Regions from separate parts of the Labrys sedimenti genome, predicted to be linked through region 2. Evidence: predicted binding sites of a transcription regulator. Region 2 holds the regulator's gene; the other holds the start of a gene.
The links. Region 2 encodes PhoB, which activates phosphate uptake and scavenging genes when phosphate is short. Its sites were predicted from a motif close to TGTCATNNANCTGTCAT; they were not measured.
Positions count from the first base shown of each region.

Region 1: the regulator PhoB is predicted to act here: its motif matches at 3,163-3,179, upstream of U1R88_RS10665 (acetoacetate decarboxylase).

Region 1 is NZ_JAXOUF010000002.1:912,233-919,799, forward strand. Features, by position in the region: gene moaA (GTP 3',8-cyclase MoaA) at 1-317, opposite strand, end outside; gene U1R88_RS10655 (gamma-butyrobetaine hydroxylase family protein) at 632-1,015, shown strand; gene U1R88_RS10660 (patatin-like phospholipase family protein) at 1,035-2,198, opposite strand; gene U1R88_RS10665 (acetoacetate decarboxylase) at 2,227-2,970, opposite strand; gene U1R88_RS10670 (3-hydroxybutyrate dehydrogenase) at 3,252-4,040, shown strand; gene U1R88_RS10675 (L,D-transpeptidase) at 4,189-4,773, opposite strand; gene U1R88_RS10680 (3-oxoacyl-ACP reductase family protein) at 4,956-5,699, opposite strand; gene U1R88_RS10685 (ArsR/SmtB family transcription factor) at 5,779-6,105, shown strand; gene U1R88_RS10690 (rhodanese-like domain-containing protein) at 6,186-6,587, shown strand; gene U1R88_RS10695 (helix-turn-helix domain-containing protein) at 6,738-7,511, opposite strand.
Region 2 is NZ_JAXOUF010000002.1:23,565-31,131, forward strand. Features, by position in the region: gene U1R88_RS06495 (helicase-related protein) at 1-736, shown strand, start outside; gene U1R88_RS06500 (RNA-binding S4 domain-containing protein) at 819-1,145, shown strand; gene U1R88_RS06505 (RrF2 family transcriptional regulator) at 1,330-1,776, shown strand; gene U1R88_RS06510 (aldo/keto reductase) at 1,858-2,808, shown strand; gene U1R88_RS06515 (YciI family protein) at 2,894-3,250, shown strand; gene U1R88_RS06520 (RNA polymerase sigma factor) at 3,268-4,509, shown strand; gene phoB (phosphate regulon transcriptional regulator PhoB) at 4,758-5,459, opposite strand; gene phoU (phosphate signaling complex protein PhoU) at 5,473-6,192, opposite strand; gene pstB (phosphate ABC transporter ATP-binding protein PstB) at 6,227-7,042, opposite strand; gene pstA (phosphate ABC transporter permease PstA) at 7,051-7,567, opposite strand, start outside.

The sequences.
Region 1 (7,567 bases), 890 kb from region 2:
GAGCCGTTGGTGGTCACGGTGAGCTCATCGAGCCGGCCACTGTCGAGATGGCGCGAGATCGAGCGGAACAGAGTCATGATATCGCGCCGCACCAGCGGCTCGCCGCCGGTGAAGCGCAGCTTGCGAACACCCTTGGCGATGAAGGCGCTGCACAGCCTGTCGAGCTCCTCGAGGGTGAGCAGGTCCTTCTTGGGCAAGAAGGTCATGTCCTCGGACATGCAATAGACGCAGCGAAAGTCGCAGCGGTCCGTTACGGAAACACGCAGGTAATTGATCGCGCGCCCGAAAGGGTCGATCATTGGCGGCATGTCCGCCATGGCATGATCATCCAGCACGTTCATACTCCCGGAAGCAAGGCGCTCTTGAATGAAAGCCTCCCGCTCCAACTCCCTGTTTCGATGCGTCTTGCGACGGTTGGCAAGGCACCGGATCGAAAGACGCTTTAGGGGCATGTCCCCTTTGGTATTCTTCTAAGCCGACGACGGCACAAACACCAATGATAGTCTAGGCAAACTGCCATTATGTCGCAGAGTCCGAGCCGAATGCTCAAACAGCTTCGGTTTGGGTTTGCGACTTGCGCAGCATCCGCCTTCTCCTTATGTGGCGATCAGAACAGAAAAGGGAAGATGCCGTGAGCGGAGACGTCGCGAAGGCCTGGCCGACCGAATTGCGCCTGTCCAAGGACAAGAAGACCCTGACCGTGAGTTTCGACGACGGCCAGTCCCATATGTTCAGCGCCGAGATGCTGCGCGTGATGTCGCCGAGTGCCGAGGTGCAGGGCCACAGTGCCGCCGAGCGCAAGACGGTGGGCGGCAAGATCAATGTGGCCATCCTGGCCCTCGATCCGGTCGGCAACTATGCCGTGCGCATTTCCTTCGACGACATGCACAATACCGGCCTGTTTACCTGGACCTATCTTGCGGAATTGGGCCGGGAGAAGGAGAGCCGCTGGGCCTCCTATCTCGCCGACCTCAAGGAGAAGGGCCTGTCGCGCGAAAGGCCGGGGCAGCGCTGAGGCAGCCCCTGCTACCTGCTCAGGTGGGATCTTCGCGGTGGAGGTCGTGGATCGCCATGCCGCCCTCGGCATCCACGGGAGGCAGCAGCCATTGGCGATGGCGCAGCGTGCGCTGCGTGTCCTCCAGCCCCATGTCCCAATGCTCGCGCATCGAGGTGCCGGAGAATTCATAGTCCTTGGCGTGGCCCTCGTAGTTCTTGTGCTGGTAGATCAGGTGCACGATGTTGACGAGGCCGAGCCTGGCGTGGTTGTCGATGAGGGCCTGTTCGTCCCGCGTCAGCAAATCCTTGGGCACGCGCTTCAGTGCATCGATCAGATGGGTCTTGATGCTGTGGATACGCCGGAAATTGTCGGTGTTCTGGCGCGTACGGCTCGAATACATGATGTCCTTGTGGCGCGAGAGCACGTCCGGCATGCTGCGGGGCAGGGTGCCGCGGGCGCTGAAGAGATCGACCTGGAACACCAGCGAGCTGCGCTCCTCCTCCTGGTCGAGTAGATATTGCAGCGGCGTGTTGGAGACGATGCCGCCGTCCCAGTAATATTCGCCCTCGATGCGAATGGCGGGAAAGGCTGGCGGCAGGGCGCCCGAGGCCATGATGTGCTCGGGGCCGATGCGGACCTCGTCCGTGTCGAAATAGACGAAATTGCCGGTGCGCACATTGACGGCGCCGACGCTCAGGCGCTTGCGGCCATCGTTGAGGATGTCGAAGTCGACAACCTCTTCCAGCGTCCGCTTCAGGTCCGAGGTGTCGTAGAAGCTGGTGGCCCCTTCAGCTCCCGGAAGCTCCAGCCAGGGATTGGGCAGGCGTGGCTTGAAGAAGCCGGGCTGGCCCTGTGACATGGTGATCCAGGAACTGGTGCGGTTGCGGATGTCGCGAAACAGATCGCCCTCCGGCGTATAGGCCCAGATCTTGCGGCCGGAGATCGTCTGCCAGAACTGCTCGAGCCGCTGTAGCCGGTGGCGCGGTTCGTTGCCGGCAATGATCGAGGCGTTGATGGCGCCGATGGACACACCCGAGAGCCAATTCGGTTCGCAGCCGGCATTGGCCAGCGCCTCGTAGACGCCGGCCTGGTAGGCACCAAGCGCGCCGCCGCCCTGGAACACCAGGGCGATGCGATCATATTGTGCCGAGATCTCCTCGATGGTGGCGCGCGCGGCCTTGTCTCTATTGCGTTCGAGCACGGTGGAAACTCCGGTCAGGTAGGCTGGGTCAGCGGGCGGCGAGATAGTCGTGCACCACCTCGCCGAGCCCGAGCGTGAGGTCGGCGACGAAATGCACGGCCGAGACGACCTCCAGCACCGGCAGGCGGCTGACATCGGCCATGACATGGGCGTGCAGCTCCAGCGCGGCCGGGGCCGTCCAGGCTTCCTTGAGCGTCACGTCGGTGAGGTAATAGCGCACGAGTTCGCAGATCCGCGGCGACCCGTCGACATGCGGGATGATCTTGATGAGGAAGTTGGGCGCGCCGAGCGAGTCCAGCACGGCCTGCCGGTCGGCGAGGCGGTGCTTATAGCCCATGGTCCCGGTCGCGCAGAGCACGCTGCCGTAATGAAGCGTGCCGACGATGACTTCGCCCTCATGCACGATCTTGGGTGTCGCCAGCTTTTTGGGAAAGCCCCACAATTCGCGGCCACCGGCGATGGGGGCATCGTCGTCCAGATACATCGAATGGACATAGGCGCCGTGCTGACCCTTGAACCGCACAGGAATGACCTGTCCGGTCTCGGTATAGTCGCCGAAGCCGGTCGAGTCGGGCATGCGGATGAATTCGTATTTCACCAGCGGCTCGTCGATCTCGAGCGGGGCGGGCACCACAGCTTCCAACGCCTCGCGCGTCGTGCGGTAGGTGATGATGATGTATTCGCGGTCGAAGAAACGGTAGGGGCCGGGCGGGAAGGAGGGATTGGTCAGCGGCATCGCATAGGCGCGCTTGACGACTTCGGCTTGATCCACGGGATGTCCTTCATGAAAAGCGGGGAGGATCTCGGCCTATGTTGCATGGCAGCATGACAGGTCCATGTCCGCTGGAGCAAAGCGCGTTCATGCCTGAACGCCTGTTCGCTCCCACTCATCGTCCCCCCGAGCGTCTTTGCGATTCTGGGTGATCCCGTCTCGTTGCAAGGCGCTCTGGGAGCCGAGGGCCGGTGTAATAAAGGCGACATCTGGCCATGCCAGCTTCCGGGCCGGCGGTCCTGTCCGCCGCACCTTCCCACCTCCTGCCTGACGAGATGAACATGGCCCAACTCTCCTCCCGCAATGCCCTGGTCACCGGCTCGACCAGCGGCATCGGCCTCGCCGTTGCCCGAGCCCTGGCGGCCGAAGGGGCCAACGTCACCATCAACGGTTTCGGCGACGCCGATGCCATCGAGCGCGAGCGGGTCGGAATCGAAAAGGATTTTGGCGTGAAGTGCCGCTACAGCGGCGCGAACATGATGGTTGGGGCCGAAATCACCGCCATGATCCACGAGGCCGAGGAGGCTTTCGGCAGCCTCGACATCCTGGTCAACAATGCGGGCATCCAGCATGTCGCCCCGATCGACGAGTTTCCCGACGACAAGTGGGAAGCGATCACCCGCATCAACCTGATCGCCTCCTTCTATGCCATCAAGGCAGCGATTCCGGGCATGAAGCAGCGCAAATGGGGCCGCATCATCAATACGTCATCGGCCCATGCTCTCGTGGCTTCGCCGTTCAAATCCGCCTATGTCGCCGCCAAGCATGGCGTTACCGGCCTGATCAAGACGGTGGCCCTCGAGGTCGCCGAGCACGGCATCACCGCCAATGCCATCGCCCCCGGCTACGTCTGGACGCCGCTGGTGGAAAAGCAGATTCCCGATACGATGAAGGCACGTGGGCTGACCGAGGAACAGGTCAAGCATGACGTCCTGCTCGCCGCACAGCCGACCAAGGAATTCGTCACGGTCGACGAAATCGCGGCCGTCGCGCTTTTCCTGTGCAGCGATGCCGCCAGGCAAATTACCGGCACCACCCTGCCGGTCGACGGGGGCTGGACGGCGCAGTAGCCCAGGGTCATCCCGGACGCGATGCGGCACGTAGTGACGCTTCGCAGAGCCGGGACCGCAGGAGGAGAGAGACGCTCTATTCGGAGCACGGTCCCGCGTCTGCGACGCAGCATTACATGCTACATCGCGCGCGGGATGACGACGATCGTCAGCCGCGGATGATCACCACCCTGGTGCCGACCTTCACCCGCTCGTAGAGGTCGGTGACGTCGTCATTGGTCATGCGGATGCAGCCCGACGACACGGCCTGGCCGATGGTCTGCGGCTCGTTCGAGCCGTGGATGCGGTAGAGCGAGGATCCCAGATACATCGCCCGGGCGCCCAGCGGGTTCTGGATGCCGCCGGCCATGTAGGCGGGCAGGTCCGGCCGGCGCTTGCGCATCTGCGGCGGCGGCGTCCAGCCAGGCCATTCGGCCTTGCGCGAGATGCGGTGCACGCCGCCCCATTCGAAGCCCTTGCGGCCGACGCCGACGCCGTAGCGCATGGCCGTGCCGTCTTCGAGAACAAGATAGAGCCGCCGTTCCGGCGAATTGACCACGATGGTGCCGGGCTTCTCGCGGCCGCTATAGCTCACCACCTCGCGCGGGATCGGCGAGACGGCGGCGACGGCGCCTGCATTGGCAGGTTCGCGCGGGCTGCCGAACAATTTCTCGAAGATACTGGCTGCGTTGGCCGAGCTTGAGGCGATGCTCAAGCTCGACACCAAGACCAAGCCTGTCAAAAGACGACGCATGATGAAGCCCCGAATGGTTTGATCGAAATTCTTCGATCTCACTTGAATGAACAGAGCCCCGATCTTCGGATTCTTCAACTGGTGGACGACTGTCAACCGCTAGTCTTCACGCAAAAATCAAGGCCTGTGTCCTCTCAACAACACTTGGCCGAAACATGCTGTGCGTATCGGCACAAGATCTCTCAAGCATTGGTGCCGCCATCGATGGTATAGGCGCCACCCGTGGCATATTGCGCCTCCGGACTTGCCAGCCAGGCGACCAGGCCAGCGATCTGCCCGGGCTCGCCATATCTGGGGATCGCCATCGCGGCCCGTGCCTGGTCGGCGCGTTCGGTGGTGGCGGGGTTCATGTCGGTATCTGTCGGGCCGGGATGAACGATGTTGACGGTGATGCCGCGCGGGCCGAGGTCCCGGGCCATGGCTTGGCTGAGGCCGGTCAGGGCCGCCTTGCTCATGACATAGAGACCGATGCCGGCGCGCCCGACGCGGCCGACCAGGTTGGAGCCGATGGAGATGATGCGCCCGCCTTCTGCCATATGAGTGGCGGCGGCCTGGGAGGCGACGAAGGCACCGCGCAGATTGGCGGCTATGATGTGGTCGAAATCTTCGAGGGTGACTTGTTCCACGGTGCCGCCGGTGAAAATGCCGGCATTGTTGACCAGGATGTCGAGGCGGCCGAACGCGGTGGCTGCCTGGTCAACGGCGCTACGGACGGCGCCGGCGTCGGCGCTGTCGGCCTTGATCGCCAGCGCACGCTGGCCCGTGGCCCGGATCTGCTCGGCCACGGCCTCGGCACTCTCGGCCCGGCTTGCATAGGTGATCGCGACATCGGCGCCCGCCTCCGCCAACTGCAGGGCGATGGCGGCGCCGATCCCGCGGCTTCCTCCAGTCACGATGGCTGCCTTGCCCGACAGGGTCTTGATCATGAGGATCTCCTTGGTAAGATGTTCGCCTTACCTAGCAGATCGCATAGGTACGATGCAAGGCTTACCTTGGAGGTTGCTCATGGCCGATCGCGAAGGCCATCCCGAGCCGGAAGAAATGCAGTTCGGCAAATTGCTGGCGGCGCTGGCCGATCCGCTGCGCCGCCGCGTGATCGCCGAACTGGTCCAGGCACCCGACGGCACGGCGCGGCACTGCGCCTCCTTCGGCTTCGAGGTCAGCAAGGCGACGCTGACTCATCATTTCCGCGTGCTGCGCGAGGCGGGCCTGATCTGGCATTTCGATCGCGGCAACAGCCGGGCTGCCAGCTTGCGCCGCCAGGACATCGAGACGCGCTTTCCTGGCTTGCTGGCTCTGGTTGCGGCAGAGGAAGCTTTGGCCAGATCTTGACGTAGACTGGCAGTCGCGCCAGTTCCCTGCAGCGGCAGGCATGGCCTATCAGGATCGCATCCAAGCAAGAGGAGACGATCATGAGCCTGGTCAGCGCCATCCCAGCGGCCCCATCCCACCTTGCCATCGCCCATTTTGAGCGCCGGCTGTCGGTCGAGACCGATTGTTCGGACGTGGCCCAGGCGCTTGCCTCCGGAGAGCAGGATTTCGTACTGCTGCATGTCGTCGGTTCGTCGGAGACCTTCCGCCGCCGGCATGTTCCGGGTGCCCTTCATCTGCCGCATCGCGAAATCGATGCCGGGCGCATGGCGCAGTGGCCTGACGATACCCTTTTCGTGGTCTATTGCGCCGGCCCGCACTGCAATGGGGCCGACCAGGCGGCCCTCAAGCTTGCCCGGCTCGGCCGTCCGGTGAAGGTCATGATCGGCGGCCTGACGGGCTGGGCCGACGAAGGCCTGGTTTTCGCGGACGGGGAGGGGTGAAGGCATTCCCGGGACCGCCAGCATCCTGCCGGCTCACTGTTTCGAATAAGCGCCGTGTTTCCAAGAGCCGGCAGGATGCCGGCGGTCCCAGGAAGAGGCGGTCAAATATCATGCAAGCCGGTATTACTTCGTTAGGCGTCAATCTCGGCGTTATGGCCCTGCCTTGAACAGCGCGAACTCCTCCGCCGTCACGCGGTCGAGATGCTCGCGATAGGCATTATAGTGGCGGTGCGACGGGCCGATCCGGCCGAAGGAGAGGTCCGCCTCGCGGCCGGGAGGAATCGGCACCAGGGCGATGGCCGCCGAGACCGGCGTGAGTTGCGTGCCGCGGCCGGCGCGCAGCGACGTCAGGATACCGTACATCTCGCCGGTATTCATCGGGCGACCGACCACCGCCACCCGGTATTGCCCGCTGATCGACGTCACTAGATAGACATGGCCGGACTGGTTCGGCACAGAGACCTCACCCTGCTGGTTGAATCCGGTGTCGAGGCGCTCGGCCTCGCGGAAGATCAGGCGGGAGGCGCTGTCACTCCAGGTGATCTCGGTGCGATAGGCAAACACCGCCCCGGCCTCGCCGAAGGAGGGGCGCAGCGTGAGGTAATTGCCGGTGAGCCAGGATACGGCCGCCTTGGTGTAGGAACCCAGATGTTCCGGCGCCGTGCCGCCACCCTGGAGGGCAGCCGGGGCGGAAGCTGGATCAGCATGACGCAGGTCGGCGCCGAGGGCTTCCTCCAATCGAATGACGGTGGCGAGCGTGAAGGGACGCCGCCCGGAAAGGGCCTTTTCCAAGGTCGACAGGCTGATCTTGGCCTTTTCGGCGAGGGTCTGGCGCGAAATGCGCCGACGTGCCAGGGCCTCGCGCACCGCGAGCGTGATCTGGTGGGCTTGTTCGCTGGAAAACTCGCTGTCCGACGTCAAGATACCGGTCCTGCAAAAGCATTTTCCTAATCGAAGAGTCGATCGACTTTTCGATTAGG
Region 2 (7,567 bases):
AGCCGAGCAGGTCCAAGCCGAGCAGGTCCAATCCGAACAGGTCCAAGCCGAGGAGGTTCAGGTCTCCGAAGCCCCGGCCGAGGAAACGGCCGGAACCGAGGCTGCGGCTTCTGAAGAGCCCGCGCAAGCGAGCGAGAGCATCGAAGGTGCCGAGGCTGCGACCACGGCTGAAACCTCCTCCGAGACGCCCGCCGCCGAGGCGGTGGCCGAGGAAGTGCCGGAGATCGAGGTCTGGCGTCCGGCGCGCTTCGAGCGGCATCAGCGCCCGCATCACCATGGCCGTCCCCAGCATGGCAACCGCCAGCCCGGCGCCGAACGCAAGCCTGAGGCAGGCGGTGGCTTCCGCCGTGGCCGACCGGCTCCGGCGGAAGGCGCAGCTCCCGCCGAAGGTGCGGAGGCCCGGCAGGGCGAGCGGCCCAACCGCTTCGACCGGCCGCGCCGCGACGATCGCGGCAATGGCCGTCCGCGGGAGGACAGGGGCTCCGGCGAGCGCAAGCAGAGCGGTGAAGGTGGGCGGTCCCGGGCGGATGCCCGCCCCGACCGTGGCCCGCGTCCCGATCGTGGCCCGCGGCCCGACCGGCAGGAGCGGGGCGGCGACCGCCCGCGCAACTGGTCGAGCGACTCCAAGCCGCAGGGAGGACGCGACTCCAATCGTGCACCGGATCCGAATTCGCCCTTCGCCAAGCTGCTTGCCCTCAAGGAGCAGATGCAGGGCGGCAAATCGGACAAGACCTGATCCATAGCGTTTTGCGATTTGACGGAGTCACCCGAATCGCAAAGACGCGTCTGAACGCGTTTTGCTCTAGGGAACCTGACTTATGAGCCAGGCCGGAAGCCAGGATCGTCTTCGGATCGACAAATGGCTCTGGCATGCACGCGTTGTGAAGACGCGCTCTCTGGCCGCCAAATTGGTGGCGGACGGTCATGTCCGCCTCAACGGTACGCGCACGGATAACCCGGCCAAGGCCGTCAAGGCGGGGGACGTCCTCACCATCGCCCTGGAGCGTACCGTGCGGGTCTATCGCGTTCTCGCCCTTGGCGATCGGCGCGGCCCGGCGAGCGAGGCCCAGACGCTCTATGAGGACCTGTCGCCCGAACCGCCGGGCCGGCCGGCGGCGGGGTCCGAGCAAAGTGATGCCGGATAGCTGGCGGCGAGTTCACGTGTGTCTGCGCGGCTCCCCTCATCCCCCTGCCGGGACCTTCTCCCGCAAGGGGAGAAGGGGTGTTGCGCTGCCACCTTCCTAGCAATGGCTCTTACCGATTCGGTCCATAATCCCTATATTCGTGATAGACAGGATGGACTTTGTCCTGCGTGGAGCGAATCGGTCAATGCTGACGAACAAGGGCAAATATGGTCTCAAGGCGCTGGCGCACCTCGCCAGCCTGCCGGCCGGCGAGACGGCGCAAAGCCAGGAAATCGCCGAAGCCAACCGCATTCCCAAAAAGTTTCTCGACGCGATCCTGGGCGAGTTGCGCGTGGCCGGCATCGTACGCTCCAAGAAAGGCAAGGGCGGTGGCTACATGCTGGCGCGCGAGGCCAGCCAGATCAGTGTCGGCAATGCCATCCGGGTTCTCGACGGTCCGCTCGCGCCGATCGCCTGCGCCAGCCATACCGCTTATCAGCCTTGCCTCGACTGCCCGGATGTTCCAGGTTGCACTGTACGCCTTTTGATGCGGCGTGTGCGGGACCTCTCTTCCAACCTGCTCGACAACATGTCGGTGGAAGAGATGCGTCAGGCAGGGGGCGGGGAACAAGAGCTGACCTATTCGATTTGAACTCCCTGCGGCCCTTGAGCCCGAACCGGCACGCTCGTGTGCCGGACGGCCCATTTGTTGTCATGAATATGGAGAGCATTCATGGAAAAACGTGCGATTGGACGGTCGGATCTGTCGGTTGCTCCGCTTGGCCTGGGTGGCAATGTCTTCGGCTGGAGCGCGGATGAGAAAGCCTCCTTCGCCGTCCTCGATGCTTTCGTCGGGGGTGGTTTCAACCTGATCGACACTGCCGATGTCTATTCAGCCTGGGTTCCCGGCAATCAGGGCGGCGAATCCGAGGCGATCATCGGCAAATGGATGAAGGCTCGCGGCAATCGCGCCGAGATCGTGATCACCACCAAGGTCGGCTCGGAAATGGGGCCGGGCAAGAAGGGCTTGTCGCGTGCCTACATCGTCCAGGCGGTGGAGGATTCGCTCAAGCGCCTGCAGACCGACTATATCGATCTCTATCTCTCCCACTGGGAGGATCCGGAAGTCGAACTCGAGGAGACGCTGGGCATCTATGCCGAGCTGGTCAAGGACGGCAAGGTCCGGGTGATCGGCAATTCCAATCATAGCGCCAACACCATGTTCAAGGCGCTGGCGATCAGCACCAAGGAGATGTGGCCGCGCTTCGAGAACTTGCAGACACAATATAATCTCTATGATCGTTCCGGTTATGAGCGCGAACTCGAGGCTTTCTGTCTCAAGAACGAGATCGGCGTGACCAGCTATTTTTCGTTGGCCAAGGGCTTCCTGTCCGGCAAATATCGCAGCGAAGCCGATTTCGCCAAGAGCAATGCCCGTGGCGGCGACATGGGCAATTACCTCAACGAGCGGGGCCTGCGCATCCTTGCCGCCCTGGATGCGGTGGCCGCGGCCAAGAACGCCACGCCGGCCCAGATTGCCATAGCCTGGCTGATCGCAAGGCCCGGGATCGTCGCTCCGATCGCCAGTGCCACCAGCGTCGAGCAGCTCGCCGACCTGATCAAGGCGACCGAGCTCAATCTCGGATCGGCCGAGATCGAGCAGCTTACCAAGGCAAGCGCATAATTTTCCTGCCGCTGTCGAAAGCGAACGGGATGGCGCGTCATTGTCATGCCGGCGCATCATGCGCCGGCAGAGACAGGAGGAACCCATGCAGTTCGCAATTCTGATCTACAGCAACGAAGAAGCCATGCTGAAGGCGGATCCCGCCAACAAGCAGCAGATCCTGGCCGCCTACCAAGCCTACACGCAGGCGCTCCAGTCGTCCGGCAGCCTGGGACCGTGGAGCCGCTTGCGTCCGACGGCTTCGGCCACCACCGTGCGTATCGCCGACGGCAAGAGCCAGGTGCTCAACGGTCCCTTTGCCGACACCCGTGAGCAGCTCGGCGGCTTCTACATCATCGACGTGCCGGACCTGGATGCCGCGATCGGCTGGGCGGCGCGCTGCCCGAGCGCGGCCATCGGGACCATCGAGGTCCGGCCGATATGGGACCCGAAGGACTATTGAGCAAACGAGCCGAGCCGGTGTCTTCGGCCCCCGCTGCCGACCTTGCCGAAGTCGTGGCGCGACGCAGCTATGGCCGTCTCGTCGCACTTCTTGCGGCACGCTCGAGCGACATTGCGGGGGCGGAGGACGCCCTGGCCGACGCCTTCGCGGCAGCCTTGGAACATTGGCCGGCGGGCGGCGTGCCCGCCAATCCCGAGGCCTGGCTCCTGACCGCGGCCCGCCGCCGCCAGATCGATGCGGCCCGCCGCGCCAGGCTGCGCGGCGAAAAGGCGGACGCGGTCATCCGCCATGTCGAGGCCCTCGCCTCGGAGCAGGGCGAGCGGCATGCCGTGCCCGACGAGCGCCTGCGCCTGATGTTCGCCTGCGCCCATCCCTCTCTCGATGCTTCCGTGCGTGCGCCCCTGATCCTGCAGGTGATATTGGGGTTCGATGCCGGCGCGATCGCCAGCGCCTTCCTGGTCTCACCCACTGCGATGGGCCAGAGGCTGGTGCGGGCCAAGGCCAAGATCAAGCAGGCCGGCATTCCCTTCCGCATCCCGGAGCCCGACGAGCTGCCCGGCCGCCTCGATGCGGTGCTGGCGGCCGTCTACGCCGTCTATGCCGAGGGCTGGGCCGATCCGGAAGGGGCTCACGCCCGCGAGCGCAATCTGTCGGCGGAAGGTATCTGGCTCGGCCGGCTGCTGGCCTCGCTCCTGCCCGGCGAGGCAGAAGTGCTGGGACTGCTGGCGCTGATGCTGCACGCCGAAGCGCGGCGAGCGGCACGCCGCGGCCCGGGTGGCGATTATATTCCGCTGGAGCAGCAGGATACCGCGCTCTGGGATGCCGGGCTGATCGAGGAGGCCGAGGCCTTGCTTGCCCGGGCCGGCCAGGTCCGCCAGATCGGCCGCTATCAGCTGGAAGCCGCGCTGCAATCGGCCCATGCTCATCGACGCATCTGCGCGGCGACGGACTGGGCCGCGATCGTCACGCTGTATGAAGCCCTGGTCCTGCTGACCGCTTCTCCGGTGGCCGCCATCAACCGGGCCGTGGCGCTGGGCCGCCTTGCGGGGCCGCAGGCTGGTCTGGACGCGCTCGACGAGGTCGCCGGCGACGGACGCATCATCGATTACCAGCCCTATTGGGCAGCGCGTGCCGACTTGCTGGCGCGGGCGGCGAAGCCGGAAGAGGCCCGCAATGCCTATTCGCGGGCGATCGGCCTGGAGAGCGACCCGGCCATCCGCCGCTATCTGCAGGGACGCCTGGCGGATCTGGGGGCGTGATTGCGTGGCCAGAGAACTGGTCAGACACTGATGCTCACCCTTACACCAACTCGCGCAATCCCCGACCCGTCATTGCGAGCGAAGCGAAGCAATCCAGGAACTCGCAGGCCTGGAGTTCAGGGCTCTTGGATTGCTTCGCTTCGCTCGCAATGACGTTGATGAGTCGAACTCAAAGCGTGCTGGTATTACTCACTACGTCGCGCAGCCTTGGCGAAAGGAAGCGGGCGGGCAATGCCCGCAAACCGCCCTCAGGATTGCTTGGCGAAGGTCTCGTCGAAGGAATAGCCGGCGCCACGCACGGTGCGGATCGGATCGATCTCGCGGGTGCGATTCATCGCCTTGCGCAGGCGGCCGACATGCACGTCGACCGTGCGCTCGTCAATATAGACGTCGCGGCCCCAGACGCTGTCGAGCAACTGCTCGCGCGCGAACACCCGTCCCGGCGCCTGCATTAGGAATTCGAGCAGGCGGAACTCGGTCGGGCCGAGGCGGATCTCGCGATTGCCGCGATGGACACGCTTGGTCTCCCGGTCGAGCGAGATGTCGCCGGCCTTGAGCAGGGAGGCGACGTGATCGGGCTTGGCCCGGCGCAGCAAGGCACGCACGCGGGCCGAGAGTTCGGGCACCGAGAAGGGCTTGACGACATAGTCGTCGGCGCCGGTGGCAAGGCCACGCACGCGTTCGGTTTCCTCGCCGCGCGCCGTGAGCATGATCACCGGCAGGCGCTCGGTTTCCGGCCGCATGCGGATGCGCCGGCACAATTCGATGCCGGACAGGCCCGGCAACATCCAGTCGAGCAGGACGAGGTCCGGCACGCTTTCGCGCAGCCGAATCTCGGCATCGTCTCCGCGTGCGACGCTATCGACCTCATAGCCTTCGGCTTCGAGATTGTAGCGCAGCAGCAGAGTCAGGGCTTCTTCGTCCTCGACGATCAGAACCTTGGGAGGCATGGCCTATCCCTTGTTATTTAGCCGGCACAGGAAGATCGACAAGATCGGTGCTGTTGTCCGCCTTGGGCCGCTCGCCGGCCGGCGATTCACCGGTGACCAAATAGTGCACCGTCTCGGCGATGTTGGTGGCGTGGTCGCCGATGCGCTCGATGTTCTTGGCGCAGAACAGCAGATGGGTGCAGAAGCCGATATTGCGCGGATCTTCCATCATGTAGGTCAGCAATTCGCGGAACAGCGAGGTATACATCGCATCGATCTCGCCGTCCGAGCGCCAGACCGAGAGCGCTTCCTCGACGTTGCGCTGGGCGAAGGCATCGAGCACCTGCTTGAGCTGCTCGAGCACCAGGTCGGCCATGTGATCGAAACCGCCGAAGAGCTGGGCCGGCTGGGCGTGGCTGTGGATGGCCACCACGCGCTTGGCGACGTTCTTGCCGAGGTCGCCGATCCGTTCGAGGTCATTGGCCACCCGCAGGGCCGAGACGATTTCGCGCAGGTCGAGGGCCAGCGGCTGGCGCTTGGCGATGATCAGGATGGCCCGGTCCTCGACCTGGCGCTGCAGCTTGTCGATCGCGGCATCGAGATCGATCACCGCTTTGGCGCGCTGGGTGTCACGCTTGAGCAGGGCTTCGACGCTGTCGGCCACGCTCTTCTCGGCGTAGCCACCCATTTCGGCGATCATGTTGCGCAGTTCGCGCAGTTCCTGGTCGAAGGATGTAACGATATGGTCGGACATGCCGCCTCCAAATGAATTCGACGCTGGCCGGGAATCAGCCGAAGCGGCCGGTGATGTAGTCCTGCGTACGGCTGTCGTTCGGGGTGGTGAACATCTTGTTGGTCTGGCCGACCTCGATGAGGTCGCCCAGATAGAAGAAGGCCGTCACATCCGCGCAGCGCGCCGCCTGCTGCATATTGTGCGTGACGATGACGATGGTGAAGTCCCGCTTCAATTCGTCGATCAGTTCCTCGATCTTGGCGGTCGAGATCGGATCGAGTGCGGAGGTCGGCTCGTCCAGCAGCACGACTTCGGGCTTCACCGCGATGGTGCGGGCGATGCACAGGCGCTGCTGCTGGCCGCCGGACATGCCGAGGGCCGAAGCGTGCAGGCGGTCCTTGACCTCGTTCCACAAGGCGGCCTTGGTGAGGCACCACTCGACGCGCTGGTCCATCTCCGCCTTGGAGATGGACTCATGCAGGCGCACGCCGAAGGCGATATTGTCATAGATCGACATCGGGAAGGGCGTCGGCTTCTGGAACACCATGCCGATGCGGGCGCGCAGCACGGCCGGATCGATTTCCTTGCCGATGACGTTCTGGCCGTCGAGCAGCACGCGGCCCTTGGCGGTCTGCCCCGGATAGAGGTCGTACATGCGGTTGAGCACGCGCAGCAGGGTCGACTTGCCGCAGCCGGAGGGACCGATCATGGCAGTGACCTGCCGGTCGATCATGTCGAGGTTGATGCCCTTGAGCGCATGCTTCTCGCCATAATAGAAGTCGAGATTCTCGACCTTGAGCTTCACGGCGGCGGCTGGATCAGCGATCGGGCGTTCGGCAACCGCGATGGAGGCTTGGGGGGTAGCGGACATGGGAGCACTCATTTCTTGGGAGCGAGCACGAAGCGGGTCAGGATATTGAGCGCCAACACGCCGGCCGTGATGAGGAGGGCGCCACTCCAGGCCACCGAGACGGCCTTGGGGTCGGGATAGGGCGCGAGCTGGTAGATGGCTGCCGGCAAGCTGGCAAATGCGTTGCCGAGGTTGAGCGACCAGTTGGAATTGCCGAAGGCTGTAAGCAGCAGCGGTGCCGTCTCGCCGGCGGCGCGGGCCAAGGCCAGCAGGATGCCGGTGACGATACCGGTACGGGCCGAGCGCCAGGTTACGAAGGTGATGACCTTCCACATCGGCGATCCCAGGGCAAAGGCGGCTTCACGCAGGCTGGTCGGCACCAGGGCCAGCATGTCCTCGGTGGTGCGCACGACCACCGGCAGGATGATGATGGCGAGGGCGATCACGCCGGCCCAGCCGGAGAAGCCGCCCGTTGCCACCACGATCATCTGGTAGACGAACAGGCCGATCAGGATGGACGGCGCGGAGAGCAGAATGTCGTTGATG